3 regions of the Pseudomonas sp. P8_229 genome follow, and region 2 is predicted to be linked to each of the others. Evidence: predicted binding sites of a transcription regulator. Region 2 holds the regulator's gene; each other region holds the start of a gene.
What was found. The regulator FliA, encoded in region 2, starts transcription of late flagellar genes. The targets are predictions, from matches to a motif close to CTAAAGTTTNNNNNNNNNNNGCCGNTAA.

Region 1: QMK55_RS07200 (flagellar protein MotY) is a predicted target of FliA. The motif match lies at 1,220-1,247, and genes of this name have one in related genera.
Region 3: QMK55_RS12395 (methyl-accepting chemotaxis protein) is a predicted target of FliA. The motif match lies at 1,610-1,637, and genes of this name have one in related genera.

Annotation. Positions count from the first base shown of each region.
Region 1 is NZ_CP125378.1:1,600,845-1,604,120, reverse strand. It holds gene rnt (ribonuclease T) at 1-110, opposite strand, end outside; gene pyrC (dihydroorotase) at 107-1,153, opposite strand; gene QMK55_RS07200 (flagellar protein MotY) at 1,314-2,222, shown strand; gene QMK55_RS07195 (argininosuccinate synthase) at 2,352-3,276, shown strand, end outside.
Region 2 is NZ_CP125378.1:4,750,977-4,754,252, forward strand. It holds gene flhF (flagellar biosynthesis protein FlhF) at 1-614, shown strand, start outside; gene fleN (flagellar synthesis regulator FleN) at 728-1,558, shown strand; gene fliA (RNA polymerase sigma factor FliA) at 1,555-2,295, shown strand; gene QMK55_RS21505 (chemotaxis response regulator CheY) at 2,464-2,835, shown strand; gene QMK55_RS21510 (protein phosphatase CheZ) at 2,854-3,276, shown strand, end outside.
Region 3 is NZ_CP125378.1:2,719,417-2,722,692, forward strand. It holds gene QMK55_RS12395 (methyl-accepting chemotaxis protein) at 1-1,498, opposite strand, end outside; gene QMK55_RS12400 (LysR substrate-binding domain-containing protein) at 1,688-2,608, opposite strand; gene QMK55_RS12405 (NorM family multidrug efflux MATE transporter) at 2,767-3,276, shown strand, end outside.

The DNA of each region.
Region 1 (3,276 bases), 3.2 Mb from region 2:
ACGTCAACGACAACCGGCAGGTAACCGCGAAAGCGCGCTGCCATTGGATGACGGGAACCGCCGCCGCCACCTTGACCGTCCAGTTCGTCGTCGAAATGGTCTTCACTCACGCGTGTTCCTCCAGCAGGCGCCAGCGCAGTTTTTCACCGGCGCGCAGCGGGATAACGTTCAGCTCGCCGAATGGCAGGCTGGTCGGGGCGGTCCATTCTTCGCGAACCAGGGTGATGTGATCGGTGTTGGTCGGCAGGCCATAGAAGCGCGGGCCGTTGAGGCTGGCGAACGCTTCGAGCTTGTCCAGTGCATTACGCTGTTCGAACGCTTCGGCGTACATCTCGATAGCGGCGTAGGCGGTGTAGCAGCCGGCGCAGCCGCAGGCGGCTTCCTTGGCGTGCTGGGCGTGTGGCGCCGAGTCGGTACCGAGGAAAAATTTCGCGCTGCCACTGGTGGCGGCGTCGAGCAGGGCTTCCTGATGCGTATTACGCTTGAGGATCGGCAGGCAGTAAAAGTGCGGCCGGATTCCGCCCACCAGCATGTGGTTGCGGTTGTACAGCAGGTGATGCGCGGTGATGGTTGCGCCGACGTTGGCCGAAGCCTCGTTGACGAACTGCACGGCGTCGCCGGTGGTGATGTGTTCGAACACCACTTTGAGCGTCGGGAAACGCTCGACCACACGGCGCATGTGCTCATCGATGAAAATCTTTTCGCGGTCGAAGACGTCGACATCGCCACGGGTAACTTCACCGTGGATCAGCAGCGGCATGCCGACTTCGGCCATGGCTTCCAGCGCCGGGAAGATCTTGTCGATGCTGGTCACCCCGGAATCGGAGTTGGTGGTGGCGCCGGCCGGGTACAGTTTGGCAGCGTGCACGAAACCGCTGGCCTTGGCCTCACGAATTTCTTCGGGCTGGGTGCGGTCGGTGAGGTACAGCACCATCAGCGGTTCGAAGCGACTGCCGGCCGGGCGGGCAGCGAGAATCCGCTGGCGATAGCCGTCGGCTTCGGCGGCGTTGCGCACCGGTGGTACCAGGTTGGGCATGATGATGGCGCGGCCAAAGGTGCGCGCAACATCGGCAACGGTATTGGTCAACACGGCACCATCGCGAAGATGAATGTGCCAGTCGTCGGGACGCAGCAGGGTCAGGCGGTCGGACATGAGGGGATTCCAGGCGGGTCAAACTGAGGGGAATGCTACCGGAAAAGACTCTTGCAGGCACTCGCTATCAAGTTTTGCAGGAACCTTCCGATATCCCGTAGGTATGCCGTAAACATAGTGTGAATCGGTCTTTGTGTTACAGAAGCCAATGGAGCCTCCCGTGCGCCAGCGATATTTAGCCTTGCTCAGTGTGTTTGCCAGCCTCCCCGCGATGGCGCTGACCTACCAGACTCGTCTGGAGAACATTGAGTGGACGGTCGAGGGCGACAAGTTCGAGTGCCGTCTGACCCAGCCGATCACCGATTTCGGCTCGGGCCAGTTCGTGCGCAAGGCCGGCGAGCAGGCGACTTTTCGCCTGAACGCGTTCAACGCCATGCTCGGCGGTGGTTCGGCGACCTTGCTCGCGGCGGCGGCGCCATGGCAGCCAGGACGCAACGATATCAATCTGGGCAGTGTCAGGATCGGCACCGGCAATGTGCTGTTCAACAGTTCGCAATCTCAGGCCGGTGGCTTGATCAGCGGTTTGCTCGACGGTCGCAGCCCGGTGGTGCGCCGTGCTTCCGGGGATGGCAGGGTGTCTGAAGTGCGCCTGTTGCCCGTCAAGTTCAGCAAGGCTTTCAACGAATACCAGACGTGTGTGGCGAAATTGCTGCCGCAGAATTTCGATCAGGTCAAACAGTCGCAGATAGGCTTCCCTGGCGAAGGCACCGATCTGGATGCCGACGCCAAGGCCAGGCTGCAAGTGATGCTCGAGTACATGAAGGCCGATCCGACGGTCAATCACATCGAACTCGACGGCCATTCCGACAACAGCGGCAACCGGCTGACCAACCGCGAACTGTCGCGTCGCCGCGCACTGGCGGTAGTCGACTTCTTCAAGGCCAACGGCATCGCTGAATCGCAGATCACCGTGCGCTTCCATGGCGAGCAATACCCGCTGGTTCCGAACACCAGCGCGGCCAACCGGGCGAAGAATCGTCGGGTCAGCGTGAAGCTGGCTCGGGTGGCACCGACCACCGCTCCAGCGCCGCAAGCCAGTACGCCTGCCAATGCTGCGGCGACTTCCTGACTCGCCGGTCATCGTCGCGCTCTCGACAGATTCTGTCGCTTTGTCGTCTTAAGCTGTCGCGCCTCTGTAAATTATCGCATTTGAGCGGTAGACTCCTCGGCTTTCCGTAGAACCCCGTGGAGTGATGGCATGGCGGACGTAAACAAGGTCGTTCTGGCGTATTCCGGCGGCCTGGACACTTCGGTGATCCTCAAGTGGCTGCAGGATACTTATAACTGTGAAGTGGTGACCTTCACTGCTGACCTGGGTCAGGGCGAAGAGGTCGAGCCGGCTCGCGCCAAGGCTCAGGCCATGGGCGTCAAAGAAATCTACATCGATGACCTGCGCGAAGAATTCGTGCGCGATTTCGTGTTCCCGATGTTCCGCGCCAACACCGTTTACGAAGGCGAGTACCTGCTGGGTACTTCCATCGCACGTCCGCTGATCGCCAAACGCCTGATCGAAATCGCCAACGAAACCGGCGCCGACGCCATTTCCCATGGCGCTACCGGCAAAGGCAACGACCAGGTGCGTTTCGAACTGGGTGCCTACGCACTCAAGCCAGGCGTGAAAGTGATTGCTCCATGGCGCGAGTGGGACCTGCTGTCCCGCGAGAAGCTGATGGACTACGCCGAGAAGCACGCGATCCCTATCGAGCGTCACGGCAAGAAAAAATCCCCGTACTCGATGGATGCCAACCTGCTGCACATCTCCTATGAAGGTGGCGTGCTGGAAGACACCTGGACCGAGCACGAAGAAGACATGTGGCGCTGGACCGTCTCGCCAGAGAACGCTCCTGACAAGCCGCAGTATCTGGAACTGACCTACCGTAACGGCGACATCGTTGCGCTGGACGGCGTCGAAATGACCCCGGCCACCGTACTGGCGACGCTGAACAAGATCGGTGGTGCTCATGGTATCGGCCGTCTCGACATCGTCGAGAACCGTTACGTCGGCATGAAGTCCCGTGGCTGCTACGAAACCCCGGGCGGCACCATCATGCTGCGCGCTCACCGCGCCATTGAATCGATCACTCTGGACCGTGAAGTCGCTCACCTCAAAGACGAGCTGATGC
Region 2 (3,276 bases):
TGGCCAAACTTGCCGCGCGCTACGTGCTCAAGTACGGCGCGCAGAATGTGGCGCTGGTCAGCATGGACAGCTTCCGTATCGGCGCGCAGGAACAACTCAAGACCCTGGGCCGGATTCTCAATGTGCCGGTGACGCACGTTGATCCGGGCCAGTCGCTGGTTCAGGCGCTGGATCCACTGCTGCGCAAACGCGTGGTGCTGATCGATACCGCCGGCCTGCAGGCCAGCGATCCGGCACTGCGCATGCAGCTGGAAAGTCTGGCCGGTCGGGGCATCCGTTCAAAAAATTATCTGGTCCTGGCAACCACCAGCCAGAAACAGGTTCTAACCGCCGCTTATCATAGTTACAAGCGTTGCGGGCTTGCCGGCTGCATCCTGACTAAACTGGATGAGACGGCCAGCCTTGGCGAAGTGTTGAGCCTGGCGATCAGTCATGAACTGCCGGTCGCGTACCTGACCGATGGCCCACGGATTCCGGATGATCTGCATCTGCCGCGCCGCCATCAATTGGTCAGCCGTGCCGTCAGCGTGCAAATGCAGGAAGAACCCAGCGAAGAAGCCATGGCTGACATGTTCGCTGATATCTACCACAGCCCGACCAAGCAGGTTGGCTGAGGTAATGAACCGTTTTTGTACCTACATCGATGGCCTGCCATGCATTGTTCCGGTTGAGAACGCGCAGCCAGTAATGTGGCCTCCGTCTATGCAAGACAAGGTAAAGAAATAACATGGGCAGCATGCATCCCGTACAGGTGATCGCGGTGACCGGCGGCAAAGGTGGCGTCGGCAAGACTAACGTGTCAGTGAACTTGTCTCTGGCGCTGGCAGAGCTTGGCCGTCGGGTCATGCTGCTGGACGCCGACCTGGGGCTGGCGAACGTTGACGTTCTGCTGGGACTGACCCCCAAACGTACTCTGGCCGACGTGATCGAAGGCCGCTGTGAGCTGCGTGATGTGCTGTTGCAGGGGCCCGGCGGGATCCGCATCGTGCCGGCCGCTTCCGGCACCCAGAGCATGGTTCACCTGAGTCCGGCGCAACATGCCGGTCTGATCCAGGCCTTCAGCGACATCGGCGACAACCTCGATGTGCTGGTGATCGACACCGCTGCGGGTATTGGTGACTCGGTAGTCAGTTTCGTACGCGCCGCGCAGGAAGTGTTGCTGGTGGTGTGCGACGAGCCGACCTCGATCACCGACGCCTACGCGCTGATCAAACTGCTCAACCGCGACTACGGCATGAACCGCTTCCGCGTCCTCGCCAACATGGCGCAGAGCCCGCAGGAAGGGCGCAACCTGTTCGCCAAGTTGACCAAGGTCACGGATCGCTTCCTCGACGTCGCCTTACAATACGTCGGCGCGGTGCCGTACGACGAAAGCGTGCGCAAGGCAGTGCAGAAGCAGCGAGCGGTCTATGAAGCCTTTCCGCGTTCCAAGTGCGCGCTGGCGTTCAAGGCGATCGCGCAGAAGGTCGATACCTGGCCGCTGCCTGCCAACCCGCGCGGTCACCTTGAGTTTTTCGTCGAGCGCCTCGTGCAGCAAACGGCAGGGCCTGTGTTATGACCGCGAGCGGTATGAACTACTACAAGAAGTCGGCACGTGACGCGCAGTACGAGTTGATCGAGCGTTACGCGCCACTGGTCAAGCGCATTGCCTATCACCTGCTGGCGCGCTTGCCGGCGAGTGTGCAGGTCGAGGATCTGATTCAGGCCGGAATGATCGGCCTGCTTGAAGTGTCGACCAAATATGACGCCAGCAAGGGCGCCAGTTTCGAAACGTACGCGGGCATTCGAATCCGCGGCGCGATGCTCGATGAAGTGCGCAAAGGGGATTGGGCACCACGCTCGGTTCACCGCAACACCCGTATGGTCAGTGACGCAATTCGGGCAATTGAAGCTAAAACCGGCCGTGATGCTAAAGATCACGAGGTTGCGGCCGAACTCCAATTGAGTCTCGACGATTACTACGGGATTTTGAATGACACGCTGGGCAGCCGGCTGTTCAGTTTCGACGACCTGTTGCAGGACGGCGAACACGAAGGGCTGCACGAGGATGGCGCCAGTGCTCATCTTGAGCCGTCACGCGATCTGGAAGATGAACGCTTCCAGGCCGCGCTGGCGGACGCGATTGCCAATTTGCCGGAGCGTGAGCGACTGGTGTTGGCGCTGTACTACGACGAAGAGCTGAACCTCAAGGAGATCGGTGAAGTCCTTGGCGTCAGTGAATCGCGGGTCAGCCAGTTACACAGCCAGTGCGCGGCCCGCTTGCGGGGGCGTTTGGGGGAGTGGCGAGCGCGCTGAAGGCAGTGTGGGGGACACTGCGAACGAGGCTGGTGCGGTGATCAACGGCACCGGTCTTGCTCTGTTGTGCTCCAGACAGTCATCGAGTGCTTTGCCGGATTGATTGAAATGGCGCGTCCAGGTGCTGGGCGCGTTTAAGACTGCTTGGAGGTCGAATTGGACAAGAACATGAAAATCCTCATCGTTGATGACTTCTCAACGATGCGGCGGATCATCAAGAACCTGCTGCGTGATCTGGGGTTCACCAACACCGTCGAGGCCGACGATGGCATCACTGCCATTCCGGTGCTCAACAGCGGAAGCATCGACTTTCTGGTAACGGACTGGAACATGCCGGGCATGACCGGTATCGACCTGCTGCGCCACGTGCGTGCCGATGAAAAACTCAAGCACCTGCCGGTGCTGATGGTGACTGCAGAAGCCAAGCGCGAGCAGATCATCGAGGCGGCTCAGGCCGGTGTGAACGGCTACGTGGTCAAACCTTTCACGGCTCAGGCGCTGAAAGAAAAAATCGAGAAGATTTTCGAACGCATCGGCTGATGAACGCGCGGGGGAGCTATGGAGCATAACGAATCTTCACAGGGCGATTTCGAATCGACCCTGAAAAAACACGCGGTCGAACTGGTCGAGAGCCTTGAAAAGGGCAGGTTCGGCGACGCTGTGCAACTGATCCATGAGCTCAATCAGACCCGTGACCGTGGCCTGTATCAGGAAGTGGGCAAGCTCACACGCGAACTGCACAGTGCGATCGTCAACTTCCAGATCGATCCGCACATGCCGCAGGCCGAGGAAGTGTCGCAAATCACCGACGCCACCGAACGCCTGGGCTATGTGGTCAAGCTGACCGAAGCCGCGGCCAACCGCACCATGGATCTGGTGGAAAGCGCTACCCCGGTGGTCAATGGCCTGGCTGAAGAAGCCCAGGCCCTGAGTACCGATTGGGGCCGTTTCATGCGTCGTGAAGTCGGGGCTGAAGAGTTC
Region 3 (3,276 bases), 2.0 Mb from region 2:
CAATCGAGGTGATTACGCTGACAATGCCGCCGATTTCCTGGGAGCGCTGACCGAGGGTGTTGATCACGGTAGCGGTGGTGTTCAGTGCACCAGCGATTTGCTCCAGCGAGGACGAAGCTTCTTCCATCGAGGTGCGGCCGATCTGGGTCTGTTGGGCATTTTCCTGCGCCAGACGCTGGGTTGCGCCCATGTTGTCGGCAATGTTCAGCGAGGTCGCGCTGAACTCTTCCACCGCGCCGGCCATGCTGGTGATTTCGCCGGACTGCTGCTCCATGCCTTCGTACGCTCCGCCGGACAAACCGGACAGGGCCTGGGCGCGGCTGTTGACCTCTTCCGAGGAGCGGCGGATGTGCTCGACCATGGTCGACAGCGCCTGGCTCATCTGGTTGAACGCACGGGACAGTTGGCCGATTTCGTCATTGCTCGACACGTTCAGACGCACGCTCAGATCACCGGCGCCCAAAGCTTCAGCCTGACGGACCAGGTCGCTCAGTGGTGCCAGTTTGCTGCGCAGCAACCAGACTGCAGATCCGACCGCCAGCAACATCGCCAACAGACTGCCAATGGCCAGTTGCGTACCGACGCTCCAGGTCACCGCGCGGATCTCGGCTTTCGGCATGCTCGCCACCACCGACCACGGCCCACCCTCGAACGGCACGGCGATGCTGTAGAAGTCTTCGGAGGTGTCACTCCAGAACTCGCCTTTACCCGGCTTTGCAGCCAAACCTTTGATCACCGGCACCGCTTGACCCGGTGCCTGCACACCAGCCGGCGCGACCAGCCATTTGTTTTGCTCATCCAGCAATGCCAGCGAGCCGCTCTGACCGATGCGGAAACGCTTGAGGTTGTCGAACTGGGCGTTCTGCGCATCGGTGTAGTCGAAACCGACGAACAACACCGCAATCACCTTGCCGCTGCCATCGCGCACCGGGGTGTATTGGGTCATGTAGGAACGATCGAACAGCAAGGCGCGCCCGACATAGCCCTGCCCTGCCATCAACTTCGCATAGGCCGGGTGGGTGTGATCGAGCAAGGTGCCGATGGCGCGCGTGCCATCCTGTTTGGTCAGCGAGGTGCTGACCCGCACGAAGTCTTCGCCGCTGCGCACGAACAACGTGGCGACACCGGCGGTCATTTGCTTGAACTCGTCGACTTCCTTGAAGTTGTTGTTCAGTACTTCGCTGCCCAGGTGCAGGCCCGGGGTCTGGGTCCCGGCAACGGTCACCGGCTCGTCCGGGTGAATGCTCAGACCCGCGCTGAAGCGCTTCTCGAACAACCCGCTCAGGCGCTGCGTGCTTTCACGCAGCGTACCGTGGAAGGTGCTCAACTGGTCGGCCAGCAGCCGCGCTTCACTGGCGAGGTGTTCTTCACGGGTGGCGAGGTTGGCGGTATCCAGCGAACGCAGGGCGAACACCGTACTGCCACTGATGACAATCGCCAGTATCACAGCAAGCGCGAGGCCCAGCTGCGAGGCGATCCGGGCGCGAGGTTGAGACATGGACAGCTCCTGGCCGAGCCGCCGGATCCTCCTTGATCGCAGCACCTGCTCGGAAAATTCTAATAATGGGGGTGAAATCGTGGAGACCGGCACGACGGTCCCACATGCTCATTTTCGGCGGTAAAACCGAATACTTGAGTAAATAGCGGGGTTATGGCGCAAGGCCGGCATTGTGGCGGCTCGAACGTTTCAGCTCAACCGCTTGACCACCGGCAGCGCCATGGCGCGCACTTCGCCTTGCAGGAAGTCGCTGAGGCGGCGCAAACGTTCACCTCCCGGGCGGGTTTTCGGCCACACCAGGTAGTAATTCAGTCCGCTGGCGACGGCGGTCGGCCACGGCAGACTCAAGCGTCCTTGCGCCACATCCTCAGCCACCATCAGCAAATCGCCCATCGACACACCGTAACCGCGCGCCGCCGCGATCATCCCCAGTTCAAGGGTATCGAACACCTGCCCGCCCTTGAGCGAGACCTGCTCGGACAGCCCCATGTGCTCCAGCCAACTGCGCCAGTCGCGCCGATCCGGGGTCGGATGCAACAGCTCGGTGGACGCCAGTCGCGCCACATCCCAAGGCTGATCGTTCAGCAGGTTCGGCGCACCGACCGGAATCAGTTCTTCGGGAAACAGCAGGCTGGCCTCCCAGTCCGGCGGAAAATGCCCGTCGCTGAGCAGTACCGCGCAGTCGAAAGGCTCGTTGTTGAAATCCACCGAATCCACGTCCATCCACGCACTGGTCAATTGCACTTCGTTGCCCGGTTGCAGATGGCGAAAACGACTGAGCCGCGCCAGCAGCCAACGCATGGTCAGGGTCGACGGCGCTTTCATGCGCAGGATGTCGTCCTCGGCACGCAAGGTGTTGCAGGCACGCTCAAGCGCAGCAAAACCGTCGCGAATCCCCGGCAACAGCATCCGCGCCGATTCGGTGAGCTGCAGGTTACGTCCGCTGCGATGAAACAGCTTGCAGGCGAAATGTTCTTCAAGCGTACGAATGTGCCGACTCACCGCACTCTGGGTGATCGACAGCTCCTCGGCGGCGCGGGTGAACGAGCTGTGCCGCGCCGCCGCTTCGAATGCGCGCAGGGCATACAACGGAGGAAGACGACGGGACATGCAAAAAGCTCCTGTAGCGGGATACAGCCAACCTGGCTGGATCTTCTCATAATGAGTTTTAATCATGCCACCCATCCTTTTTATCCCTTTGTGCAAACGCTGCCAAGCGCCGAGAATCGACGGTCCCCTGTTCCCTCTTTCAATGAGTGGTGATGACCATGCAGCATCCTGTGCGTACCGAACTCTGGGCCATCCTGCGGCTGGCGGGGCCGTTGATCGCTTCACAGTTGGCGCACATGTTGATGGTGCTGACCGACACCCTGATGATGGCGCGCCTCAGCCCCGAAGCCTTGGCCGGTGGCGGGCTGGGGGCGGCGAGTTATTCGTTCGTGTCGATTTTCTGTATCGGCGTGATCGCGGCGGTCGGCACCCTGGTGGCGATCCGTCAGGGCGCCGGCGACATCGTCGGCGCGGCGCGCCTGACTCAGGCCGGGCTGTGGCTCGCGTGGCTGATGGCGCTCGGCGCCGGACTGCTGCTGTGGAACCTGAAACCGGTGCTGCTGCTGTTCGGCCAGACCGAAACCAACGTCAATGCCGCGGGGCAATTTTTGATCGCCCTGCCCTTTGCCCTGCCCGGCTACCTGAGCTTCATGGCCCTGCGTGGCTTTACCAGCGCAATTGGCCGGGCGACCCCGGTGATGGTCATCAGCCTCGGCGGCACCGTGGCC